DNA from 4 places in the Rhizobium sp. YS-1r genome. Region 2 is predicted to be linked to each of the others. Evidence: predicted binding sites of a transcription regulator. Region 2 holds the regulator's gene; each other region holds the start of a gene.
What was found. Region 2 encodes PhoB, which activates phosphate uptake and scavenging genes when phosphate is short. Its sites were predicted from a motif close to TGTCATNNANCTGTCAT; they were not measured.

Region 1 (5,628 bases), on a different contig from region 2:
TTCTGGAAGGTGAATTTCACGATCATCGCGGCAATTTCGGGCGGGGGGACATCTCGATCGCCGATGAAACGCTCGACCACCGGCCGGTTGCGGGAGAGCAGGGGCCGTGCATTTGCTTTACTGTCCTGTTCGCCCCGATCGTGCTCTCCGGTTCTCCATGGAGGCTCGCGGCTGACATCCTCGGCATCTGAACGGATAAGAAAAGGCCGGCGATGAGCCGGCCCAGGTTTAACCGTTCGCGTCTTCAGTTCAGATGCAGCTGAGCTTCGCTTACAGCCTGCTCGAACTGCTGGCGCGCCTCCTCCGGCGACCTGCGCCCGTCGAGGGCCGCGCGGCAAACGCTGCGTGCCTTGACGAACTGCGGTCCACGCATGTCCGGCCAGCGATCGGTCAGGAGGGCCAGCGCCTCGAACGGGCTATGGACGTCCTCCGTGCCGAGATGGCCGAATGCGACGCGAACAGGTTTCTGCCAGCTGGTTTGCATCTTTTCCTCCTCCCAGGATACCAACCGTGTCAAACGGTGAAGACGGCAAATGGTTCCCATCCGATGAAAAGAATTTGGCTGATAGCACGCCGCAGCCGTCTCATTGGAAAAGACCGGCAATCCAGTAGAACAGTGCGGAGACGAGCGCCGCTGCCGGCAGCGTGACAAACCAGGCGAAGACGATATTGCCGGCAATACCCCAGCGAACGGCCGAAAGGCGTCTGGCGGAGCCGACCCCGATGATCGCGCCGGTGATCGTGTGTGTCGTCGAAACCGGAATGCCGAGCCAGGTCGCGCCGAAAAGCGTCAACGCGCCGCCGGTTTCAGCGCAGAAGCCCTGCATCGGATTGAGCCTGGTGATCTTCGATCCCATGGTGTGGACGATACGCCAGCCGCCGAACAGCGTGCCGAGCGCCATGGCAGCCTGGCAGCTGATGACCACCCAGAAGGGCACATGAAACTCGCCGCCGAGATATCCCTGCGAATAGAGGAGCACCGCGATGATGCCCATGGTCTTCTGTGCGTCGTTGCCGCCGTGGCCGAGCGAATAGAGCGAGGCGGAAACGAATTGCAGCATACGGAAGGTGCTGTCGACTGCAAACGGCGTCTGGCGCACGAAGAGCCAGGAGACGATCAGCACCAGGACGAGCGCCAGGAAAAAGCCGATCGCGGGCGACATGAAGATCGCGCCAATCGTCTTGGTGAGCCCGCTCCAGACGATCGAACTGAGGCCAACCTTGGCGAGACCGGCGCCGACAAGCCCGCCGATCAGTGCATGCGACGAACTGGACGGGATGCCGAAGGCCCAGGTGACGATGTTCCAGATGATCGCGCCCATCAGCGCGGCGAATATCACCTGCGGCGAAACGATCTGCGGGTCGATGATGCCGGTGCCGAGCGTTTCCGCCACATGCAGGCCGAAGAACAGGAAGGCGATGAAATTGAAGAAGGCCGCCCAGAAGACCGCATATTGCGGCCTCAGCACGCGGGTGGAGACGATGGTTGCGATGGAGTTGGCCGCATCATGGAGCCCGTTCAGGAAGTCGAAGAAAAGCGCGACACCGACGAGGCCTGCAAGAAGAGGAAAGGCGAGGGCGGCATCCATCAGATATTCTCGATCACGATGCCGCTGATCTCGTTGGCGACATCTTCGAACCGATCGAGCACCTTTTCGAGTTCACCGTAGATTTCGCTGCCGATGATGAAGCCCATGGCATTGCCGGCCCCATGACGACGGAAGAGATCCCTGAGGCCCTGGTCGTGCAGGTCGTCCGACCGGCCTTCGACACGGGTGATTTCCTCGGCGATCGCGCCGAGCCGCGGCGCATTGGCACCGATCCTCTTGAGCAGCGGCACCCCTTCGGCGATCAGATGTGAAGCCTTGACGATTTCGCCGCCCATCTGCTGCATCAACGGATCGAAACTCGTCTGCTCGAAGAGCCGGATCGTCTTGACCGTCTTGTGCATCATGTCGATCGCGTCGTCCATCGACTGGATCAGGTCCTTGATGTCGCCGCGATCGAAGGGTGTGATGAAACTGCGGCGCACGGCCTGCAGCACCTCCCGGGTGATGTCGTCGGCTTCCTCCTCCAGCGCTACGATGCGCGCGCAGTTGCCTTCGATATCGTTGCCGGTGAGCAGGGCGTTCAGGGATTCCGCCGCACCGACCACGGTGTGTGAATGCTGCTCGAAAAGATCGAAGAAGGCATCCTCACGGGGAAGCAGTTTTCTGAAAAGGCCGAGCATCCAAGGTTCCTTGCGTATTTCTGGCTGTCATAAATGTGTCATAAATCGTGGACGGCGAGACTGGAAACCGCGAGAAAGGATTTTCTGTGGAAGAAAAGTTCGGTTTCGTAAGTCGGCTAATTATTTGCTTTGGCGATGGAATCGGTGAAGGCTGCGTTGGACTTGCCTTTGCGCGCCGGCCGCAGCTATGGCCGGCTGTTCGTCGCCGGCAAATTGAGGGAGCAGGATGTTGAACCGATTTCTGATTGAGGGGCCGGGGGATGCGCGCTTCACCATCCTTCTCGCGCACGGCGCCGGCGCGCCGATGGATTCGGCGTCGATGACGGCTGCCGCAAAAGCGCTGTCGGAGAAGGGGTTTCGCGTGGCGCGCTTCGAATTCGGCTATATGGCGTCACGCCGTATATCGGGTGAATGCAAGCCGCCACCCAGGGCAGAGACCCTCAACCCGGAATACAGGGCTGCCGTCGCCGAGCTCGGCACCAAGGGCGCACTGATCATCGGCGGCAAATCCATGGGCGGACGGGTGGCGAGCATGATTGCCGACGAGCTTCATGCGGAAGGGAAGATCGCCGGTCTTCTCTGCCTCGGTTACCCGTTTCACCCTCCGGCCAAACCGGAGCAGCTTCGCACGCAGCATCTTAAAGCGCTGAATACCCCGGCGCTGATCTGCCAGGGAACCCGTGACGAATTCGGCACGCGGGAAGAGGTCTCGGGTTACGAGCTCTCCGACAGGATCGAGATCCTCTGGCTGGAAGACGGTGATCATGATTTGAAGCCGCGCAAGAAGATTTCCGGCTTCTCCGTCGCCGAACACCTGGCGACCATGGCGGAAGCGGTACGTGCCTGGGCTGACGGGCTGACGTCCTGAGCGGAAGCCCCCACATCCCCGAGAGGAGATGCGTGGCGCCGCATCTCGCCGCGGTATCCGTGAAACTCCTATAGGATTCCTATTTCTCTCCTCGCGGGTTCCTCTCGAACCTTTATGCAACTCGGAGCCATATTTCTTCCAGTTTCGAGGCTGGACGCCCCGTGTTCGCGTCCGGGCCTGGCGAATCTCGACAACACGAGAATGCGAGGAAGACCCAAATGGTGTTCGATTATGGCCTCAGCGCCGCAGTGCTTATCTTCGTCAGTGCTTATCTGATCTATGCCCTGCTTCGACCGGAGCGCTTTTGATCGGCGGGCGGCAGGCAATGCCGGTGGCGTCGGGCGCGTACGGGATATGAACGGCTGGCTCCGCATCCTGCGCAGATGTGTCGGTCCCCACCTCGGCACTCCGAAGGCCGGGACGCATCTTCGCGCCTCGGACGTCATACTCGGCATGACGCTTCTGCTGCTGGCCGCCGTGCTGCTTGTCTCGCTTCTTTCCCATTTCTTCGCATCCGCTTGAGCGGTGCGGAACGCGCAATCAGAATATCAAGCTGGAGCCTCTTATGAGCCAGGACAGATCAGCGAGCATCATGGATGCCCGCATCCTCGTTCCCGCGATCGGGAACGCCTTCAAGAAACTCAATCCCCGTTCTCTGGTCAAGAACCCGGTCATGTTCGTCGTTGCCGCGGTTTCGGTGCTGACGACAGTCCTGTTCGTCAAGGATGCGGCGACGGGAGCAGGCAATCTCGGTTTTTCCTTCCAGATCATCCTCTGGCTCTGGTTCACGATCCTGTTCGCGAATTTCGCGGAAGCCGTTGCGGAAGGCCGCGGCAAGGCACAGGCCGACTCGCTTCGGCGCTCGCGCACCGAGACGCAGGCCAAGCTGCTTGCGAACGGCAGCCGTGAGAATTTCAAGCTGGTGCCGGGAACGAGCCTCAAGATTGGCGACGTGGTGCTTGTCGAGGCCGGCGACATCATTCCCTCCGACGGTGAGGTGATCGAAGGCATCGCCTCGGTCAACGAGGCGGCCATTACCGGCGAATCTGCGCCCGTCATCCGGGAATCGGGCGGCGACCGCTCCGCCGTAACCGGCGGCACGCAGGTCCTGTCCGACTGGATCAGGGTGCGCATTACCGCTGCTGCCGGCTCGACCTTTCTGGATCGGATGATCTCGCTGGTCGAGGGCGCAGAGCGGCAGAAGACGCCGAACGAGATCGCCCTCAATATCCTGCTGGCCGGCCTGACGTTGATCTTCGTGCTTGCAACCGCGTCGATCCCGAGCTTTGCCGCCTATGCCGGCGGCTTCATCCCGGTGATCGTCCTTGTCGCGCTGTTCGTGACGCTGATCCCGACCACGATCGGCGCTCTTCTGTCTGCCATCGGCATCGCCGGCATGGACCGGCTGGTGCGCTTCAACGTGCTCGCCATGTCCGGCCGCGCCGTCGAGGCAGCCGGCGATGTCGATACGCTGCTGCTCGACAAGACCGGCACGATTACGCTCGGCAACCGGCAGGCCACGGAATTCCGTCCGGTGAAAGGCGTGACCGAGCAGGAGCTCGCGGATGCGGCGCAACTCGCCTCGCTGGCGGATGAGACGCCGGAAGGCCGATCCATCGTCGTTCTCGCCAAGGAAAAATACGGCATCCGTGCCCGTGACATGCAAAGCCTGCACGCCACCTTTGTCCCGTTCACGGCGCAGAGCCGCATGAGCGGGATCGATTCGGAGGGTTCGTCCATCCGCAAGGGTGCGGTCGACGCCGTGCTGAGATATCTCGACCAGATCAGCGCCAAGGGCGCCGGCAGCGAAGCCACACGCGAAATCCAGGCGATCGCGGATGATATCGCGAAGGCCGGCGGCACGCCGCTCGCGGTCGTGCGCGATGGTCGCCTGCTCGGCGTCATCCACCTCAAGGATATCGTCAAGGGCGGCATCCGCGAGCGTTTCGCCGAATTGCGCCGCATGGGCATTCGCACCGTGATGATCACCGGCGACAACCCCATGACGGCTGCCGCGATTGCCGCCGAGGCGGGCGTCGACGACTTTCTTGCCCAGGCAACGCCTGAGGACAAGCTGAAGCTGATCCGCGAGGAACAGGCCAAGGGCAAGCTCGTCGCCATGTGCGGCGACGGCACCAACGACGCACCGGCACTCGCCCAGTCTGATGTCGGCGTAGCGATGAATACCGGCACGGTCGCCGCACGCGAGGCCGGCAACATGGTCGACCTCGATTCCGACCCGACGAAGCTCATCGAGATCGTCGAGATCGGCAAGCAGCTGCTGATGACGCGAGGCGCCTTGACCACCTTCTCGATCGCCAACGACGTGGCCAAATATTTCGCGATCATTCCCGCGATGTTCGTCGGGCTCTATCCGCAGCTTAGCGCGCTTAACATCATGGGGCTTGCGACGCCGGAGAGCGCCATTCTCTCCGCCATCATCTTCAATGCGCTGATCATCATCGTGCTCATACCGCTGGCCCTTAAAGGCGTGAAATACAAGGCGATCGGCGCAGGGCCGCTCTTGAGG
Region 2 (5,628 bases):
ACATATTTCGAATTAACTAGAAATACGGAAGGAGACAGGTAAATGCCTTCGAAGCTACCCATAGCAGTTATAGGTGCGGGTCCCGTGGGTCTCGCCGCGGCAGCGCAGCTTATGAAGCGCGGCCTCCGTCCACTGGTCCTGGAAAGCGGGCCGTCGGCGGGAACGTCGCTGCGGGCCTGGGGGCACGTGCGTGTCTTCTCGCCCTGGCGCTATGTCATCGAGAACTCGGCCGCCGAACTGCTTCATCGGTCGGGCTGGATTGCCCCGGATCCCGAAGAACTGCCGACCGGGGCGGAGATCGTCGAACGGTATCTCGATCCCCTCGCCCGGCTCGCGGAAATCGCCCCACATGTCGCCTACGGTTCGACCGTGACCGCCGTGACGCGCGAGAACCTCGACAAAGTCACCAGCCGGGGACGCGGCGCTTCGCCTTTCGTGATCCGCTATGTCGATGCCTCTGGTGAAGAGAAGGCTGTCCTCGCCAGCGCCGTCCTCGATGCGTCCGGGACATGGAGACGCCCAAGCCCGATGGGCGTGGACGGCCTTCCGGTTATCGGAGAAAGCAAAGCGGGCGGCAGGATCGCCTATGGGATTCCGGACGTATCCGGCGTCGGCAAGCCGGACTATGCCGCTGCATCGATCCTCGTCGTCGGCAGTGGCCATTCCGCCATCAACGTGGTGCTGGCGTTGCTCGAAGTCCAGAAGACCGCGCCGACCACGGCCATATCATGGGCGCTGCGCCGCAATGGAATCGACCGTCTTCTCGGCGGCGGATTGAACGATCAGCTTCCGGCTCGCGGCGATCTCGGGCTGGCGGCGAAGGAGGCGATCGACAGCGGCCGCGTGAAGCTGCTGGCCCCCTTCGCAGTCCAGTCCGTCCGCGAGAATGGCGGCCGCCTCGACGTGGAGGCTTTGCACGACGGCCGGCATGAGCGGCTTGCCGTCGACCGCATCGTGGTGGCCACGGGCTTCCGTCCCGATCTCGACATCCTGAAGGAACTCCGGCTCGATCTCGATCCGGCCGTGGAAGCCCCCCACCGTCTCGCACCCATGATCGATCCGAACCTGCATTCCTGCGGAACGGTGCCGCCGCATGGCGTGGTCGAGTTGACACAGCCGGAACCCGGCTTCTTCATCGTCGGTTCGAAATCCTATGGACGCGCGCCGACATTTCTCATGGCAACGGGGTACGAGCAGGTCCGCTCGGTCGTGGCGGAACTCGCAGGCGACAGCAACGCCGCCCGCGAGGTGCATCTCGTTCTCCCGGAAACCGGTGTCTGCAGCGTAACCAATCCAGTGCTCGCAGAGGCAGCGTCCGGTGGCTGCTGCGGTGGTCCTGCTCTTTCTGAAGTCGACGCGTGCTGCATCGCCGACATGAAGGCCAAGACTGATGGCAAAGCTGGTTGTGGCTGTGGTACATCCACTGCGGTGGAACGGAACGATGTGGAACCTGCAGAATGACCGAGCGGAAAGCTCCCGCGCGCCTGATCTGGGCGCTCGGCGCAACACAGATCATCGGCTACGGTACCCTTTATTATTCCTTCAGCATCCTCGCGCCGGACATGGCACGAGACTTCTCCATCCAACAAGACAGGCTTTTCGGGCTGCTATCGGTGGCGCTGCTGGTTGGCGGACTGTTCGCACCGAGAGCGGGAAACTGGGCGGACCGGTTCGGAGCCGGCCGGCTCATGGTCCCCGGTTCGCTTGCTGCCGCCATCTCGCTTGGCTGCGCGGCCGCATCGCCGAATGCGACGACGTTCGGTATTTCACTCGTCGCAATGGAGATCGCCTCCAGCTTCGTTCTCTACAGCACGGCATTTGCAGCGATCGTGCAGGTTGGAGGCAGCAAGCCACAGCGCAGCATAACCCATCTGACGCTGATCGCGGGATTCGCATCAACGCTCTTCTGGCCGCTCACGGCAACACTGCATGACTATCTCGGCTGGCGTGAGATCTACCTCGTCTTCGCGATCCTGAATATCGCCGTGTGCCTTCCGATCCATTGGTGGGTCGGGAGACTGCCCCGCGACGTGCCCGAACCACGGGCATCAGTAAATCAATCCGGAGCGATGGCCGTTCAGCCTGAAGCCGGCCCCGCGTTCAGTGGCGTCTTTATTCTGATGCTTGCGGGCTTTGCCCTGGAAGGATTCGTGCTGGCCTCCGTGCTGGTCCACATGGTTCCGCTGCTGACAGCACTTGGGCTTGGCACGGCAGGCCTCATGGTCTCCACCCTCTTCGGTCCCTCGCAGGTCGCCAGCCGCCTCCTGAACATGATCTTCGGAGGGCGCTTGTCACAGACGGTGCTCGCCGTGATCTCCGCGGGATTGCTCGCCGTCGCCCTTATCGTCCTGATGGCGACAAGTCCGTGGCTCCCCGGTCTCATCGCATTCGCGATCCTGTTCGGTCTGGGATCGGGGCTCGCAAGCATCGTCGGGGGAACGCTTCCACTGGAGCTTTTCGGAAGGCACGGTTATGGCGCACGGCTCGGCTGGGTGACCGCCGCACGCCAGTTTTCCTCAGCACTTGCCCCCTTTGCGTTCGCTGTCATGCTGGGAACTTGGGGGGTCGGCCAGGCAGTATCGATCAGCATTCTGGGAGGCGCGGCGGCCGTCGGCCTGTTCGGAGCGATCGCCTTCGCCCGCTACAGAGCAACAAGACCAGCAGCTGGACCTTTCGGTGGTTCGCAGGCCTGACAAGACACGACAAACAGGAGATGCAGGCCCCTCGGCGAAGCCCTAAAGAAAAGCAGCATAGGCCTTCCAACGATCGCGAGAAAATTCAGACGTCGCCGAGGGCGTAGCCCGCTCCGCGGACGGTCCGGATCACCTGGTCAGCCTTGCCCAGGCTGATGCCCTTCCGGAGGCGACCGATGTGCACGTCGACGGCGCGCTCGTCCACGGTTGCACCATCACCCCAGAGCGACCTTTTCAGCTCCGTCCGCGAATAGACCCGTCCCGGATACCGCATCAGGAACTCGAGAAGCCGGAACTCGGTGGGGCCGAGCCTGACTTCCTTCTTCTGCCTGTGGACCCTGTGTGCTTCGCGGTCGAGGGTCAGGTCTCCGACCCTGATCATATGGCTCAGAAGATTCGGATGCATGCGGCGAAGAAGGTTCTTCACCCTTATGGCAAGCTCGACGGAGGGGAATGGCTCTACGAGGCAGTCATCCGCGCCGGCAGCGAGACCCGTCAGCCTGTCGCTCTCGCTTTCCGCCGGAACAAGCAGGACCACGGGCACCCGCATCGTTGCTGGTTCGGTACGAAGTCTTCGGCAGATCTCGATGCCATTCAGCCCCGGAAGGGACGAACTCAGCACCAGTACATCGGGAAGGCTCGAAACCAACCGCTCCATCAGCTCGGAGCCCGCCGAAAGCAGCGTCACGTCGAAACCTTCATCGACAAGGGAGAACCGCAGCACTTCGCGCAGCGTTTCATCGCCATCGATCACCACGACAACTCGCGCTCCCATCGCGGTGCTCTCCCTAGTGTCCTTCCATCGAGTATCCGGCGCCGCGGACGGTGCGGATGACATCCTGCATGTTGGAGAAGTTGAGCGCCTTCCTGAGGCGTCCGACATGCACGTCGACGGTGCGCTCGTCCACATAGATGTCGTGGCCCCACACCCCGTCGAGAAGCTGCGAGCGCGAGAAGACCCGGCCGGGCGCGGCCATCAGGAATTCCAGAAGCCGGAACTCCGTCGGGCCGAGCCGCACTTCGCGGCTCTTGCGATGCACCCTGTGCGTCTCCCGGTCCAGCTCGATGTCGCCGCAGCGCAGGACGCTCGACAGCACTTCCGGACGCGCGCGCCGCAGCATCGCCTTCACTCGCGCCATCAGTTCCGGCGTCGAGAACGGCTTTACGACATAGTCATCGGCGCCGGTCGCAAGCCCGCGGACCCGTTCGCTCTCCTCGCCGCGCGCCGTCAGCATGATGATCGGCAGTCGCTCCGTCTCCGGCCGCATCCTCAGCCGCCGGCAGAGTTCGATGCCGGAAACACCGGGCAACATCCAGTCGAGGATCAGAAGATCCGGCGTGCGTTCCTGAAGCCTGATCTCGGCTTCATCCCCGCGCAGAATCGTCTCCACCTCATAACCTTCCGCTTCAAGGTTGTAGCGAAGAAGCACGCTCAGCGCCTCCTCATCCTCCACGACCGCGATCTTCGGCTGCATTCCGTCTTAGCTCCGTCACCATTCCATCGTCATTCGGCGCCATTATTCCGTGATCGCGCCGAGCGTGTTCGACGTATCGTCCTTCGGACGCTCGCCTTCCGGCTGGGCGCCGGTCGTCATGTAGTAGATCGTCTCGGCGATGTTGGTGGCGTGGTCGCCGATACGCTCGATGTTCTTGGCACAGAACAGAAGATGCGTGCAGGTGGTGATGTTGCGCGGATCTTCCATCATGTAGGTCAAAAGCTCGCGGAACAGCGACGTGTACATCGCGTCGATTTCCTCGTCGCGGATGCGGATCGCCTCCGCCTTCTCGGCCGAACGGCTCGAATAGACGTCCAGCACTTCCTTCAGCTGCGTCAGCGCCAGGTCCGACAGGTGCTCGATGCCGCGCGCGAGCTTGCGCGGCACACCGGTGCCCTGCACCGCGATCACCCGCTTGGCAGTGTTCTTGCCGAGGTCGCCGACCCGCTCCAGATCGGAGGCGATGCGCAGCGATCCGACGATGTCGCGCAGGTCGCCCGCAACCGGCTGGCGGCGGGCGATCGTCACGATCGCCTTGTCGCCGATATCGCGCTCGGCATGGTCGAGGATCACATCGTCGGAGATCACCTTCTGGGCAAGGGCGGCATCGGAATTGACCAGTGCCCGCACTGCATCCGCGCACATCTGCTCCGCAAGCCCGCCCATCTCCGAAATCCGGCGGCTCAGATATTTCAGTTCGTCGTCATAGGCAGACAGGATATGTGTCGAAGACATGGTCTTATCCTCAGATTGTCAGAAAGGGCCCGCAACCGGCGATCAGCCGAAGCGGCCCATGATGTAGTCCTGCGTACGCTGGTCATCCGGATTGGTGAACATCTTGTCGGTATCGTTCTCCTCAACCAGGTTTCCGAGATGGAACATGGCAGTGCGTTGCGATACGCGGGCCGCCTGCTGCATCGAGTGCGTCACGATGACGATCGTGAAGTTTTCGCGCAGTTCGTGGATCAGCTCCTCGACCTTGGCGGTGGCGATCGGATCGAGCGCCGAACAGGGTTCGTCCATCAGGATCACTTCCGGGCTGACGGCAACGGCGCGCGCAATGCACAGGCGCTGCTGCTGACCGCCGGAAAGGCCCGTACCTGGGCTGTCGAGACGATCCTTCACCTCGCCCCACAGTCCTGCCTTCTGCAGGGCCGAAGACACGATATCGTCCAGCTCCGACTTCTTTCGCGCCAGACCATGAATGCGCGGGCCATAGGCGACGTTCTCGTAGATCGACTTCGGGAAAGGGTTCGGCTTCTGGAACACCATGCCGACCTTGGCGCGCAGCTGAACCGGGTCCACCTTGGGATCGTAAATGTTCTCCGAGTCGATCGATATGTTGCCCTCGACACGGCAGTTGGCGATCGTGTCATTCATCCGGTTGATGCAACGCAGGAACGTCGACTTGCCGCAGCCCGACGGACCGATGAAGGCTG
Region 3 (5,628 bases), on a different contig from region 2:
ACGAGCGTCATGCGGAGCTTCGACCTCCGTCAGGAAGGGTGGGGTGAAATGGCCGGAGAAACGCCTCAGGGCGACAATATGACCGGAGCGACGACGCATCGCGTGGTCATCGTCGGTGCAGGCTTTGCCGGTCTGGCGGCCGCCCGCACCCTCGGCAATACCGGAATCGACGTCACCGTCATCGATCGGCGCAACCACAATCTCTTTCAGCCGCTGCTTTATCAGGTTGCGACCGCGGCGCTGTCACCTGCCGATATTTCCGAACCGATCCGCCGCACGCTCGGCCGCTTCCGCAATATCAAGGTCATGCTGGCGGAAGTGACCGGCATTGATCCCTCGGCGAAAACGGTTCAGCTCGATCACGGCGCCTCGGTACCCTACGACCAGTTGGTGATCGCCACCGGCTCCGAATATAATTACTTCGGCCACGAGGATTGGCGCGCCTGGGCGCCGGGGCTCAAGACGATCCATGAGGCGCGGCTGATCCGCCAGCGCCTGCTGCTTGCCTTCGAAAAGGCCGAACTCTCACAGGATTCGGAGGAAAAGAAGGCGCTTCTGACCAGCGTCATCATCGGCGGCGGCCCGACCGGGGTGGAGATGGCAGGCGCGATTGCCGAACTCGGCCGCTTCATGATCACCCGTGATTTTCGCAAGCTGGAGCCCGACCATATGCGGGTGATCCTCATAGAGGCTGGTCCGAAGATCCTTTCAGCTTTCCCCGATAATCTCGTCCAGTATGCGCTTCGGGAACTTGAGAAAACGGGCGTCGAGGTGCTGACAAACCTTCCCGTGGAAGCAATGACCAAGGATGAGGTCGTGGCAGGCTCGCGGCACTTCCGCGCCGGCTGCATCATCTGGGGAGCAGGCGTGAAAGCATCCCCGGCCGGCAGGTGGCTCGGCATCGAAGGCAAGGCCGGCGGCCGTATTCCGGTCGAGCCTGATCTCTCCGTCACGGGGTTTCCCGATATCTTCGCGATCGGCGATACGGCGCTTGGCCTTGCCGAAGACGGTAAACCGTTGCCGGCACTCGCCCAGGTCGCCAAGCAGCAGGGCGAATATCTCGGCCGCGCACTCAAAGAGAAATTGCTGGACGGCAAACCTGTCGGACCTTTCCACTTCCAAAACCGCGGCAATACAGCCGTGATCGGCCGCAATGCCGCGATCTTCGACTTCGGCAAATGGACGCTCAAGGGCTGGTTTGCCTGGCTTCTTTGGGCGATCGTGCATGTTTATCTGCTCGTCAATTTCGAAAAGCGCCTGCTCGTCAGCATTCAGTGGATCTGGCGCTATCTGACCCGGCAGCGCGGAGCCCGGCTGATCGACGAGAATGCCGCTGCCTTCGTGCCGTCATCCACGCAAAGGACCGAGACATGAACACCGCCAACCCGCAGCTCGAAGGTCTTTATCTCGCGCTTGCCGCGATCAACCGCCTTCTGGTCGAAAAGGGCCTCGTATCCCACGTCGAAATCCAGGATGTCCTGCAGACCACCGAACGTGCGGTGCTTGCCGACGACAAGCCGCTCAGCATTTCGAGCTCCCATCAGAAAGCCGTCGCGTTCCCGATCCGACTTCTGCTTCTGGCGAACGAGGCACACGAACAGGGCAAGACATTCTGTTTCGATGATCTGGCGCGGGAGATCGGTCGGCGAACCTGAGATATTGGATGGATCGCGGGCTCTGAACGGTGGCATGAGCGCATGCCGCCGCTGTTCTCGATGGAGGAAGAAGAAGATCAGAGGATCGGCTTGCCGCCCGTCACTGCGATCATCGTGCCGGAAACGTAGCTGGAAAGCGGGTCGGCAAGCATCACATAGGTCGTTGCAAGCTCCGCCGGCTGACCTGGCCGCTTCATCGGCACCTGTTTGCCGAACTCCTTGACCTTGTCTTCCGGCATGGTGGAGGGAATGAGCGGCGTCCATATCGGGCCGGGTGCCACGGCATTCCCCCGGATGCCCTTTTCGGCGAGAAGCTGTGCCAGCCCTGCCGTAAAATTCTGGATCGCGCCCTTGGTGGTCGCGTAGGCAAGCAGGCCCGGGTTCGGATTGTCCGAATTGATCGACGCGGTATTGATGATGGTGCTGCCTGGCTTCATATGCGGTACGGCGGCCTTGGAGAGATAGAACATCGCGTGAATGTTGACCTTGAAGGTGAGCTCCCATTCTTCGTCGCTGATATCTTCGATCGAGGAGAAGCTCGCCTGATGTGCCGCATTGTTGACGAGGATGTCGATACCGCCGAATTCCCCCACCGCCTTGTCGATGATCGCTCGGCAATGGGAGGAGGCCTTGATGTCGCCCGGCATGAGCACAGCCTTGCGTCCTGCTTCTTCAACAAGACGCTTGGTGTCTTCGGCATCCTCGTCCTCATCGAGATATGAAATCAGAAGATCGGCCCCCTCGCGCGCATAGGCGATCGCGACCGCCCGGCCGATGCCGCTGTCGCCGCCGGTAATGACGGCGCGTTTGCCGGCAAGCCGCCCCGACCCTCGGTAGGAAAGCTCGCCATGATCCGGCACCGGATCCATCCGGTTCGTAAAGCCGGGCATCGGTTGCTGCTGTTCGGGAAAGGGCGGCGTCGGGTACCGGGCCATGGGAAGCGTCCTCCTTTTCGGTTGGAAAGTTGCTTTTCCAACTCGCTGCAAAGGCGGATGTTCCCGACCGCAAACACGGAAAAGGAAGAAGGCGCCGAGACCGCGGCGATGCGGGAGCCGAAGGCTCCCTGGGACATTGACGTCGCCGGAGGCTCAGCCTTTGTGCTGCGTATCATCCGCCTGCGGACTGCCGGAACCTCGGTCCAGTTTGCCCTGCTCGGCCTTGTAGAAATACTGGCTCGCGATCAGCCACCCTTTGAGGGGCCGGAGTGGCAAGAGGCAGGTGATGAGCAGCACCGGCAGAGAGATCAGGAGATGCACCCAGAATGGCGGCTGGTAGGAGACTTCAAGCCACACAGCCAACGCGATGCTGGGCACGCTGCCGAAACAGACGACGAAGAAGGCCGGACCATCCGCCGGGTCGGCAAAGGAATAGTCGAGGCCGCAGACCTCGCAATTGGGCCTGAGCGTCAGGAAGCCGTTGAAAAGATGTCCCTGGCCGCAACGCGGGCACCGGCCACGCATACCGGTGCTGGAGGGAGAAAGCGGGGGCCAATCGGCGTCATATGCCATGACATCTGCCTTTCGTGACAGGACACAATCTGTGGTTCATCTCTGGCTCGGCAATACCGTTCAAGCAAGGTCTTCTCTTGATACGCGTCAATTCGCCCCGCATGCGAACTGCCATGTCGAACCATGAAACTTCTGTGACAGGTCTATGGCAGGAGATGCGAAATGCATAGTCTGAGGACAACCGAATCGCCCTGCTGCTCTCGACGGAATCCCATGACATCCGAATTTTCAGGCCTCGGCATCACGCATCGCGGCCACTTCACGCGGCTCAAATGGCACCGGCTGCGCCGCAGCCTGTCAGATCCCCTGTTTTCCGCCGAGATAATGGCCGAGGGGTTCCGATTGGGTGCCTCAACCGAACTTGATCTGCGCATACGCGCCGATGGCGGCTTCGTCGTCCTGCACGACGCGGAGCTCGAAGGGGAAACCGATGGCTGCGGCCCCATCCGCGAGGCCTCCGCGGATGCCATCCGCGGACTTCACCTCAAGAGCGGCGGCCATCCGCCTATCCTCAGCGAAGATCTGGCTACGATGCTTCAGACCGCTCATCCGGAAGCGCTTCTTCAGTTCGACATGAAGGATGAGCTTGCCGCCATCGGTCCGCGTGGGATGGACCATCTTGTGCATTATTTTGCCGATGCCGGCTCATCGATCATCATCAGCGGCCATGACCTCGACCTGATACTCGCGGTCAAGGAAAGGCTGCCGGATTTGAAACGCGGCATCGATCCCAGCGACAAGTTTGGCGACATTTACAAGGCCGGCGGCTGGAGCGCCGTCGAGAAGGACCTGCTCGCCGACATTCATGGTCCAACCGAACCGGACACGGTCTATCTCTACTGGCCGATCCTGCTCGACGCCGCCAAAGCCGGTCTGGACATGATCGGCCTCTGCCACGATGCCGGCAAGCTGGTCGACGCCTGGACCTTCAACCTCAGGAACCCGGATGCGGGGTTCGACGAGGGAGAAGCGCGCGATTTCGCCGCCCTGATGGCGCTGAAGCCGGACCAGATCACCACCGACGAGGCCCCCGCCACGGAACGCGCCTGGGCCGGGCTCGCAGGTTGAACGTCTCAATCGTCCCAGAACGGCTCGCGATAGACGCGCCGGCTGACCAGTTTCAGGCTTCGATCCGGCTGCAGGATATATCGCTCCTCGACCCGCTGGCCGAACTCGTTTCGGAACTGATGGCTCACGACGCTGCCGATCGGAGACTTGGTGAGCCGGGTGCGCGGCTGACCGCCATAGGTGATGCTGCCCGGAATGGGCTCGATCCCCGGTCCGATTTCGAGAGCTGGACTAGGCCTGCCGACGCTATCAACGGTACAGCCGGCGAGCGCAAGCACAAGGCCGGCGATGGCGACGATGGTTCTCATGAGTGATCCTTCCCGGTTTGAAGCAGTGGCGGATTGTCTCAATTCAGAAGTCGATCCGAAGTTCCCAACCGGCCCGGCCGATAAATATTCTACCCATCGCCAGAATATTCGTTACACATTTCAATCGCCAATCACTGAATGGGGAGAATGCGTGCCGTGACGAAACCGTATGGAGCCATGTCGATCGCCGAGCTTTCCGCGCTGATCCAGACCGGAACGGTCGACCCCGTCGCGGTGACCGAAGCAGTGCTTGCGGGCATCGAGGCCTATCCGGACAAGGCGGTCTTCATCTCCCTGCTGAAGGACCGGGCGCTGGCAGAGGCCGAGGCGTCCTCGAAGCGCCAGAAGGACGGCCGCTCGCTTGGCCTGCTCGATGGTATTCCGATCGCCTGGAAGGACCTTTTCGACGTCGAAGGATTGCCCACCACCGCAGGCTCCAAGGTGCTGAAGAAGGCCGAGCCTGCCAGGAAGGATGCCGCGATCGTCGACCTTCTGAAACAGGCGGGCATGGTGGCGGTCGGCCGCACCAACATGAGCGAGTTCGCCTTTTCCGGCATCGGCATCAACCCGCATTACGGCACTCCTCGCAATCCGCATGGAAAGGATGTGCCACGCATTCCGGGCGGTTCGTCCTCCGGCTCCGCCGTCGCGGTTGCAGCCGGCCTCGTTCCCGTCGCCATGGGTACGGACACCGGCGGCTCGATCCGCATCCCGTCGGCACTGAACGGTATCGTCGGTTACAAGGCGACACGCGGTCGCCATGCGATGGACGGGGTCTATCCTCTGGCGACGAGCCTCGATTCGCTTGGCCCCCTCTGCCGTACGGTCCAGGACGCAGTCTGGATCGATGCCGCCATGCGCGGCCTTGCCGCCCCGCAGACAGCCCGCCGGCCGCAAGAACCGCTCGACATCGTCATCCCGACCAACATCGTCTTCGACGGTGCCGAACCGGGCGTCGTCACCGCCTTCGAAGCTGCAATTGGCCGGCTCGAAAAGGCCGGCGCGAGGATCACCCGCATCACCATTCCGGCCTTCGATGAGATCCCGGCCCTGATGGCAAAGCGCGGCGCGCTCGTCACGGCGGAAGCC
Region 4 (5,628 bases), on a different contig from region 2:
GCGTCGTCTGGATGTCGATGTCCCTCTCCCGGAAATGCCGTTTCACGGCCTCCCAGGCACCGCGAGCGGTGATGCCCATCTTCTTGTGATCGTAGCCTGCGGAACCGCCGGAGGCGAAGGCGTCGTCCAGCCAGAAGCCGGCTTCCTGCGCCAGAGCATTGGCTGTGTCGGAGAAGGTCGCCGTGCCCTTGTCGGCCGCCACGACGAAATAGGGATCGTCGCCATCGATGCGGATCGTGTTTTCCGGGCCGGCCACGTCCGCACCGGTGATGTTGTCGGTGATCGAGAGGAGCGTGCGGATGAAGGTCTTGTAGGCCTCTTTCCCCGCATTGAAGATTTCCTCACGCGAGCCGCCCGCAGGCAGCGCCTTCGGGAAAAAGCCACCCTTCGCGCCGACCGGCACGATGACGGCGTTCTTGACCTGCTGCGCCTTCACGAGGCCGAGAATTTCGGTGCGATAGTCCTCGCCGCGATCGGACCATCGGATGCCGCCGCGCGCCACCTTGCCGAAGCGCAGGTGTACGCCCTCCACTTCCGTGCCGTAGACGAAGATTTCCCGGAAGGGGCGCGGTTCCGGCAGGCCGTCGAGCAATTTCGGATCGAGCTTGAACGCCAGCATCTTCTTCGTGGAACCGTCGGCCTCACGCTGGAAGTAGTTGGTGCGCAGCGTCGCATCGACCGCATTGACATACCGGCGGAATGTCCGGTCCTCGTCCAGGTTGGGCACGCTGGAAAGCGCCTCCTCGATCTCCGCATGGATATCCGCGAGCTTCTTGGCGCGGGTCTTCTCGGCAATTTTCGGATCGAAGCCGTCGCGGAAAAGGCGGAAGATGGCGGCGGCGATCGCCGGATATCTGGTGAGCGTATCGGCGATATAGGTCTGCGAGTAGACGATGCCGGCCTGACGCAGATATCTGGCGTAGGCGCGCAAGACCGTGACTTCGCGGGCTGAAAGACCGGCGAGCAGGACGAGCCGATTGAAGCCATCGTTATCGATCAGGCCGCCGAAGGCGGACAGGAATGCCTCCTCGAGCAGCGGCCCCTCGCGGGAAAGATCGACCGCGCGGGCGTTATCAAGCTGCAATTCCATGTCGTGCAGCACGACGAGCTTGCTTTCCGGCCCGACATGGATTTCGAACGTCTGCTCGCTGACGACATGGAATCCGAGGTTTTCCAGCAAAGGCACTCGTCGGGAGAGCGACAAGTGCTGATCCTTGTGGAAGATCTTCAGCGAGACGGTGTTTGCGGCCTCGTCCGGGCGGCGGTAGAAGGCGATGCGGATCGTCTCGCCGGCGGCGCAGGCGGCAACATCGGGCAGGTCGGCAAAGGTTTCCTCGGGGGTAAAGGTCTCCTGGAAGGCCTGAGTGACGGAAAGGCGCGGGCCTTCTTTCGCCAGCGTGGCGAAACGTTCTTCCCAGGGCGTGGCAATCAGGCGGATCGCCTCTTCCAGCTTCACCTGGGCGATTCGTGGCGTCTTGCCGCCGCGCCGGCCGATGATGACATGGACGCGCGCGACCCCGCCCTCCGGGAAGGCCGGATAATAGGCGGAGACGTGGCCGTCATAGACACTGGCGAGGTAATCGCTCACCTTCTCGCGGACCAGCGAATTATAGTCCTCGCGGGGCACATAGACGATCACCGAGACAAAACGGTCGAAATGGTCGATGCGCGGCAATATCCGGACGCGGGGGCGTTCGCTCAGTTCCATGATCTGCTCGCAAAACCTCGCAAGCAGGTCCGGATCGATCTGGAAAAGGTCGTCGCGGGGATAGGATTCCAGCGTGTTTTCCAACATGCGGCCGGAATGGCTGTCGGGGTCGAAGCCGAAATGCTCCTCGATCCGGGCCGCCTTGGCGCGCAGAAGCGGGATTTCGCGAACGGAGTGAGTGTAGGCCGTCGCCGTGAAAAGACCGACGATGCGCAATTCGCCGACGACCTCGCCTTTTTCATCGAAGCGCTTGACGCCGACATAGTCCATATAGGCTCGTCGGTGGACGACCGATTTCACATTCGCCTTGGTGACGATGAGGAAATCCGGTCCGTCGAGGAATTCCAGGATTTCCGGCGTTGTCATCACCGCGTCCTTGCCCTGGCGCAGCACGAGAACGTCCGGATCGGAAAGGATGCCCAAGCCGCGGCCCTTGCCGCGTTCGAGCTTCGCTTCCGGGCCCTTGCCGGAATAGACGTATTCACGCATGCCGAGGAAGGTGAAATTGTCGTCGCGTAGCCAGTCAAGGAAGGCGAGCGCCTCCTCCCGATCAGATTTTTTACGGCTCGCGGAATTGTTGAGCTGCTTTGCTGCCCCCTCCAGCACCTCCAACATGGAGGCCCAATCGGTGATCGCCAGATGCACTTGGTCGAGGATGTGGCGGATACGCTCGGTGAGCGCCGTCGCCTGTTCCCGGTTCAGCGGCGCAATGTGGATCTGGATGAGGCTCACATGATGAGCCGGATTCCCGGGCTGCTCGCTGGAACGCAGAACCGGTTCTTTTCCCGGCTCCAAATTGAGGATCGGGTGGACCGCCATGAAGAGGTCGCGATGGGTCGCGGTCACCTCGCCCATGATCGAATCGAAGAGGAAGGGCATGTTCCGGTCAACGACGGTCAGCACCGAAACCGGCACGCTGTTCGGCTCAACGCCGGACAAGGTCTCCACCGTGATATCCGCCCGGATCCGTGTCCAGGCCTGCAACCGTTCGGCCGCATGTCTCGCCGAGCGGGCCAGCATTTCGGGCGTATAGTTCTCAAGGTCGTCATTGCTGGCCCGGCCAAACAGAATGAACGGATCGAGATGCGGTCCCTTGCTTTCAGCGGCGATTTTGCGTGCGCTTTCGATCTGCTTTTCCCGCTTCGGATTCTGCCTGGCGGCCATGCCCCTCTCCCCTTTTTCCGTTCAAAGATCGAATAAATTCATCTCATGTCATCATGCGGCAACGTGGCCGATCCATGTCAGTGCGCAACAGACCTTCCATTCTTCCGTGAAGCCTTGTTGACATAACCGGCCGAAGAAACCATCAACAGGGCCTCGAAGCGGGAAATCAGACCCATGGATACCAGCAATGCCGTCATCGTCATCTCCAGCCATGTCGTGCGGGGCTCGGTCGGCAACAGAGCCGCCGTCTTCGCATTGGAAATCCTCGGGTTTCCCGTTTGGGCCATGCCGACCATCGTCCTTCCCTGGCATCCGGGTCACGGGCCTTCCACGCGGCTGACCTTTCCCGAATCAGACTTCGACAAGGCTATAGGCGATCTCATCCGCGCGCCATGGCTCGGCGAGGTGAAGGCGGTGCTGACCGGCTATTTCGGCAATGCGGCCCAGCCGCGCTCGGTTGCGCGGCTCATCCGCGCGCTGAAGGAGAGAAATCCCGACCTTCTCTATGTCTGCGATCCAGTCATGGGTGATCTCGGCGGACTCTATATCCCGCAGCCGACAGCGGAAGCGATCCGCGACGAGCTCATCCCGCTCGCGACAATCGCGACCCCGAACCGCTATGAGCTGGCCTGGCTTTCCGGTGCGCCGCTCGAAACCAACAACGCGATCATGGACGCGGCAGTCGCGCTCGGGCCGCCTCGCATCCTGGTGACGTCGGCCGTGCCGATGATGGCGGGCGGGACGGGAAACCTCTATCTCACCGGAAAACACGCACTGCTTGCCGAGCACCGGCTGATCGACAATCCGCCGAACGGTCTCGGTGATCTCATGAGCGCACTTTTCCTGGGGCGAATCCTTGCAGGCATGGACGAGGAAAAAGCGCTGCAGCTTGCCACCGCCAGCGTTTTCGAGATTCTCGCTCGCACGGCCAAGCGTGGCGGCGACGAGCTGACGCTCGAAACGGATGCGTCGAGCCTTTCCTCGCCCATGGCCATGGTGCAAATGCGCCGGCTGGTGCATCCGTTGCAACGGGTGAAGCGATAAGCCGGCCAGTCTCGCAATTGTAGAATGACCGTTGATCTTCGGCGAGCGGCACTATAATCCTTGGTACATGACGGACTTTCCAGACAGACTTCTGGCGGGCTATCGCAACTTCATGAACGGGCGCTATAGCGACGAAAGCGATCGCTACCGGGCATTGGCGGAGACCGGGCAGAAACCTCACACCCTTGTCATCGCCTGTTGCGATTCACGTTCTGCTCCGGAGACCATCTTCGACTGTGGTCCCGGCGAGCTCTTCGTCGTGCGCAATGTCGCCAACATGGTGCCGCCCTACGAGCCGGATAGCCAGTTTCATGCCACTTCGGCCGCGCTGGAATATGCGGTTCAAGTCCTGAAGATCCGCAATATCGTTGTCATGGGCCATGGCCGTTGCGGCGGCATTCAGGCGGCGCTGGATCCCTCCACGGAACCGCTGTCGCCGGGCGATTTCATCGGCAGATGGATGAGCCTCGTGCGGCCCGCGGCTGAACAGATCCAGAATAACGCGTTCATGACGCCGGCCGAACGCCAGACGGCGCTGGAACGGGTCTCCATCCGTAATTCCATCGCCAATCTGCAGACATTTCCTTTCGTGAAGAATCGCGGAGAGGAAGGCGGACTCAGCATTCATGGTGCCTGGTTCGATATTTCCACCGGGGAACTCTGGGTGATGAACAGTAAGGGCGATTTTGTCCGCCCCGATCTCGACGAACCGCCGATCGAGGCCGAGCAAGCCTCGGCCTGAATCTCAGCGGGAACTCGTCTGCAGGCCGTCGATCTGGCCGCCGATATGGGCGATCGCCCGCTGATAGACCGAGGCGGCATTCCAGCCCTGGATGGCGGCGAAATTCGGTTCCCCCGGTTGGTATCCGGCACCGGCCCTCCAGCCATGACCGCGCAGGAAGTTGGCGGTCGAGGCAAGCGCGTCGGCGCGCGAGCGGACCATGTCGATATGGCCGTCGCCGTCACCGTCGGTGCCGTAACGGACGACGTTCAACGGCAGGAACTGGGTCTGCCCGATTTCTCCATGAGCGGCGCCGCGGGCAGAAATGCTCAGATCGCCGCGGGCGACGAGTTGGAGAGCGGCATAAAGCTGCTCAGTAAAATAGGCAGAGCGGCGGCAGTCATAGGCGAGCGTGGCGACCGCCGACAGCGTGTGCTGGTTGCCCATGAAGCTGCCAAAACCCGTTTCCATGCCCCAGATGGCGATCAGCGGACCGGCGGGCACGCCGTAACGGCGTTCGATCGAAGCGAAGAGTGAGGCATTGCCGGACCTCATGCTCTTGCCGCGGGAGATGATGGTCGCGCCACCACGCTTGCGCATGAATTCATCGAAGGAGAGCTTGAAGCTCTTCTGACCGCGGTCGGCGCGGATCGTTTCGCGATTGTAGGAGATGTTGGCGAACGCCCTTTCGACGACGGACGGGTTGACGCCGCTTGAGGGGGCAACCCGCTTGAAGTCTTCAACCCAGCGGGCAAAACCAGAGGAGTCGTTGCCGCATTGAGGTGCGGCCAAGGCTGGAGTGACGCTCAGAAAACCAGTTGCGATCAGTCCTGCCAGTATAATCTTCTTCATTGCGGTTAGCCCGTCGTGAGCCGGAGCGCTCGGCTGCAAGCGCCCGGGAATATGTTATCGGCCTTATGGCGGTGGTTGCAAATATTAGCAACTCACCCGCTCATGAATAGTTTGTGGAGTGTCTCGAATACGAGAAACT

Region 1: a site for PhoB is predicted at 2,256-2,272, ahead of JL39_RS03355 (DUF47 domain-containing protein). Genes of this name have one in related genera too.
Region 3: a site for PhoB is predicted at 3,287-3,303, ahead of JL39_RS09470 (glycerophosphodiester phosphodiesterase family protein). Genes of this name have one in related genera too.
Region 4: a site for PhoB is predicted at 2,979-2,995, ahead of JL39_RS18840 (NAD-glutamate dehydrogenase). Genes of this name have one in related genera too.

The regions. Positions count from the first base shown of each region.
Region 1 covers NZ_JPYQ01000002.1:55,853-61,480, forward strand. The annotation lists gene JL39_RS32745 (cupin domain-containing protein) at 1-191, shown strand, start outside; gene JL39_RS03345 (DUF982 domain-containing protein) at 245-484, opposite strand; gene JL39_RS03350 (inorganic phosphate transporter) at 585-1,589, opposite strand; gene JL39_RS03355 (DUF47 domain-containing protein) at 1,589-2,230, opposite strand; gene JL39_RS03360 (alpha/beta family hydrolase) at 2,457-3,098, shown strand; gene kdpF (K(+)-transporting ATPase subunit F) at 3,317-3,406, shown strand; gene JL39_RS31895 (hypothetical protein) at 3,453-3,620, shown strand; gene kdpB (potassium-transporting ATPase subunit KdpB) at 3,664-5,628, shown strand, end outside.
Region 2 covers NZ_JPYQ01000012.1:32,494-38,121, forward strand. The annotation lists gene JL39_RS11305 (FAD-dependent oxidoreductase) at 43-1,461, shown strand; gene arsK (arsenite efflux MFS transporter ArsK) at 1,458-2,693, shown strand; gene JL39_RS11315 (winged helix-turn-helix domain-containing protein) at 2,779-3,468, opposite strand; gene phoB (phosphate regulon transcriptional regulator PhoB) at 3,482-4,168, opposite strand; gene phoU (phosphate signaling complex protein PhoU) at 4,211-4,924, opposite strand; gene pstB (phosphate ABC transporter ATP-binding protein PstB) at 4,967-5,628, opposite strand, start outside.
Region 3 covers NZ_JPYQ01000009.1:34,950-40,577, reverse strand. The annotation lists gene JL39_RS09495 (hypothetical protein) at 1-11, opposite strand, end outside; gene JL39_RS09490 (NAD(P)/FAD-dependent oxidoreductase) at 49-1,374, shown strand; gene JL39_RS09485 (hypothetical protein) at 1,371-1,655, shown strand; gene JL39_RS09480 (SDR family oxidoreductase) at 1,733-2,590, opposite strand; gene JL39_RS09475 (DUF983 domain-containing protein) at 2,744-3,163, opposite strand; gene JL39_RS09470 (glycerophosphodiester phosphodiesterase family protein) at 3,377-4,231, shown strand; gene JL39_RS09465 (membrane protein) at 4,237-4,539, opposite strand; gene JL39_RS09460 (amidase) at 4,696-5,628, shown strand, end outside.
Region 4 covers NZ_JPYQ01000025.1:91,578-97,205, forward strand. The annotation lists gene JL39_RS18840 (NAD-glutamate dehydrogenase) at 1-2,872, opposite strand, end outside; gene pdxY (pyridoxal kinase PdxY) at 3,047-3,916, shown strand; gene JL39_RS18850 (carbonic anhydrase) at 3,984-4,658, shown strand; gene JL39_RS18855 (lytic murein transglycosylase) at 4,662-5,489, opposite strand.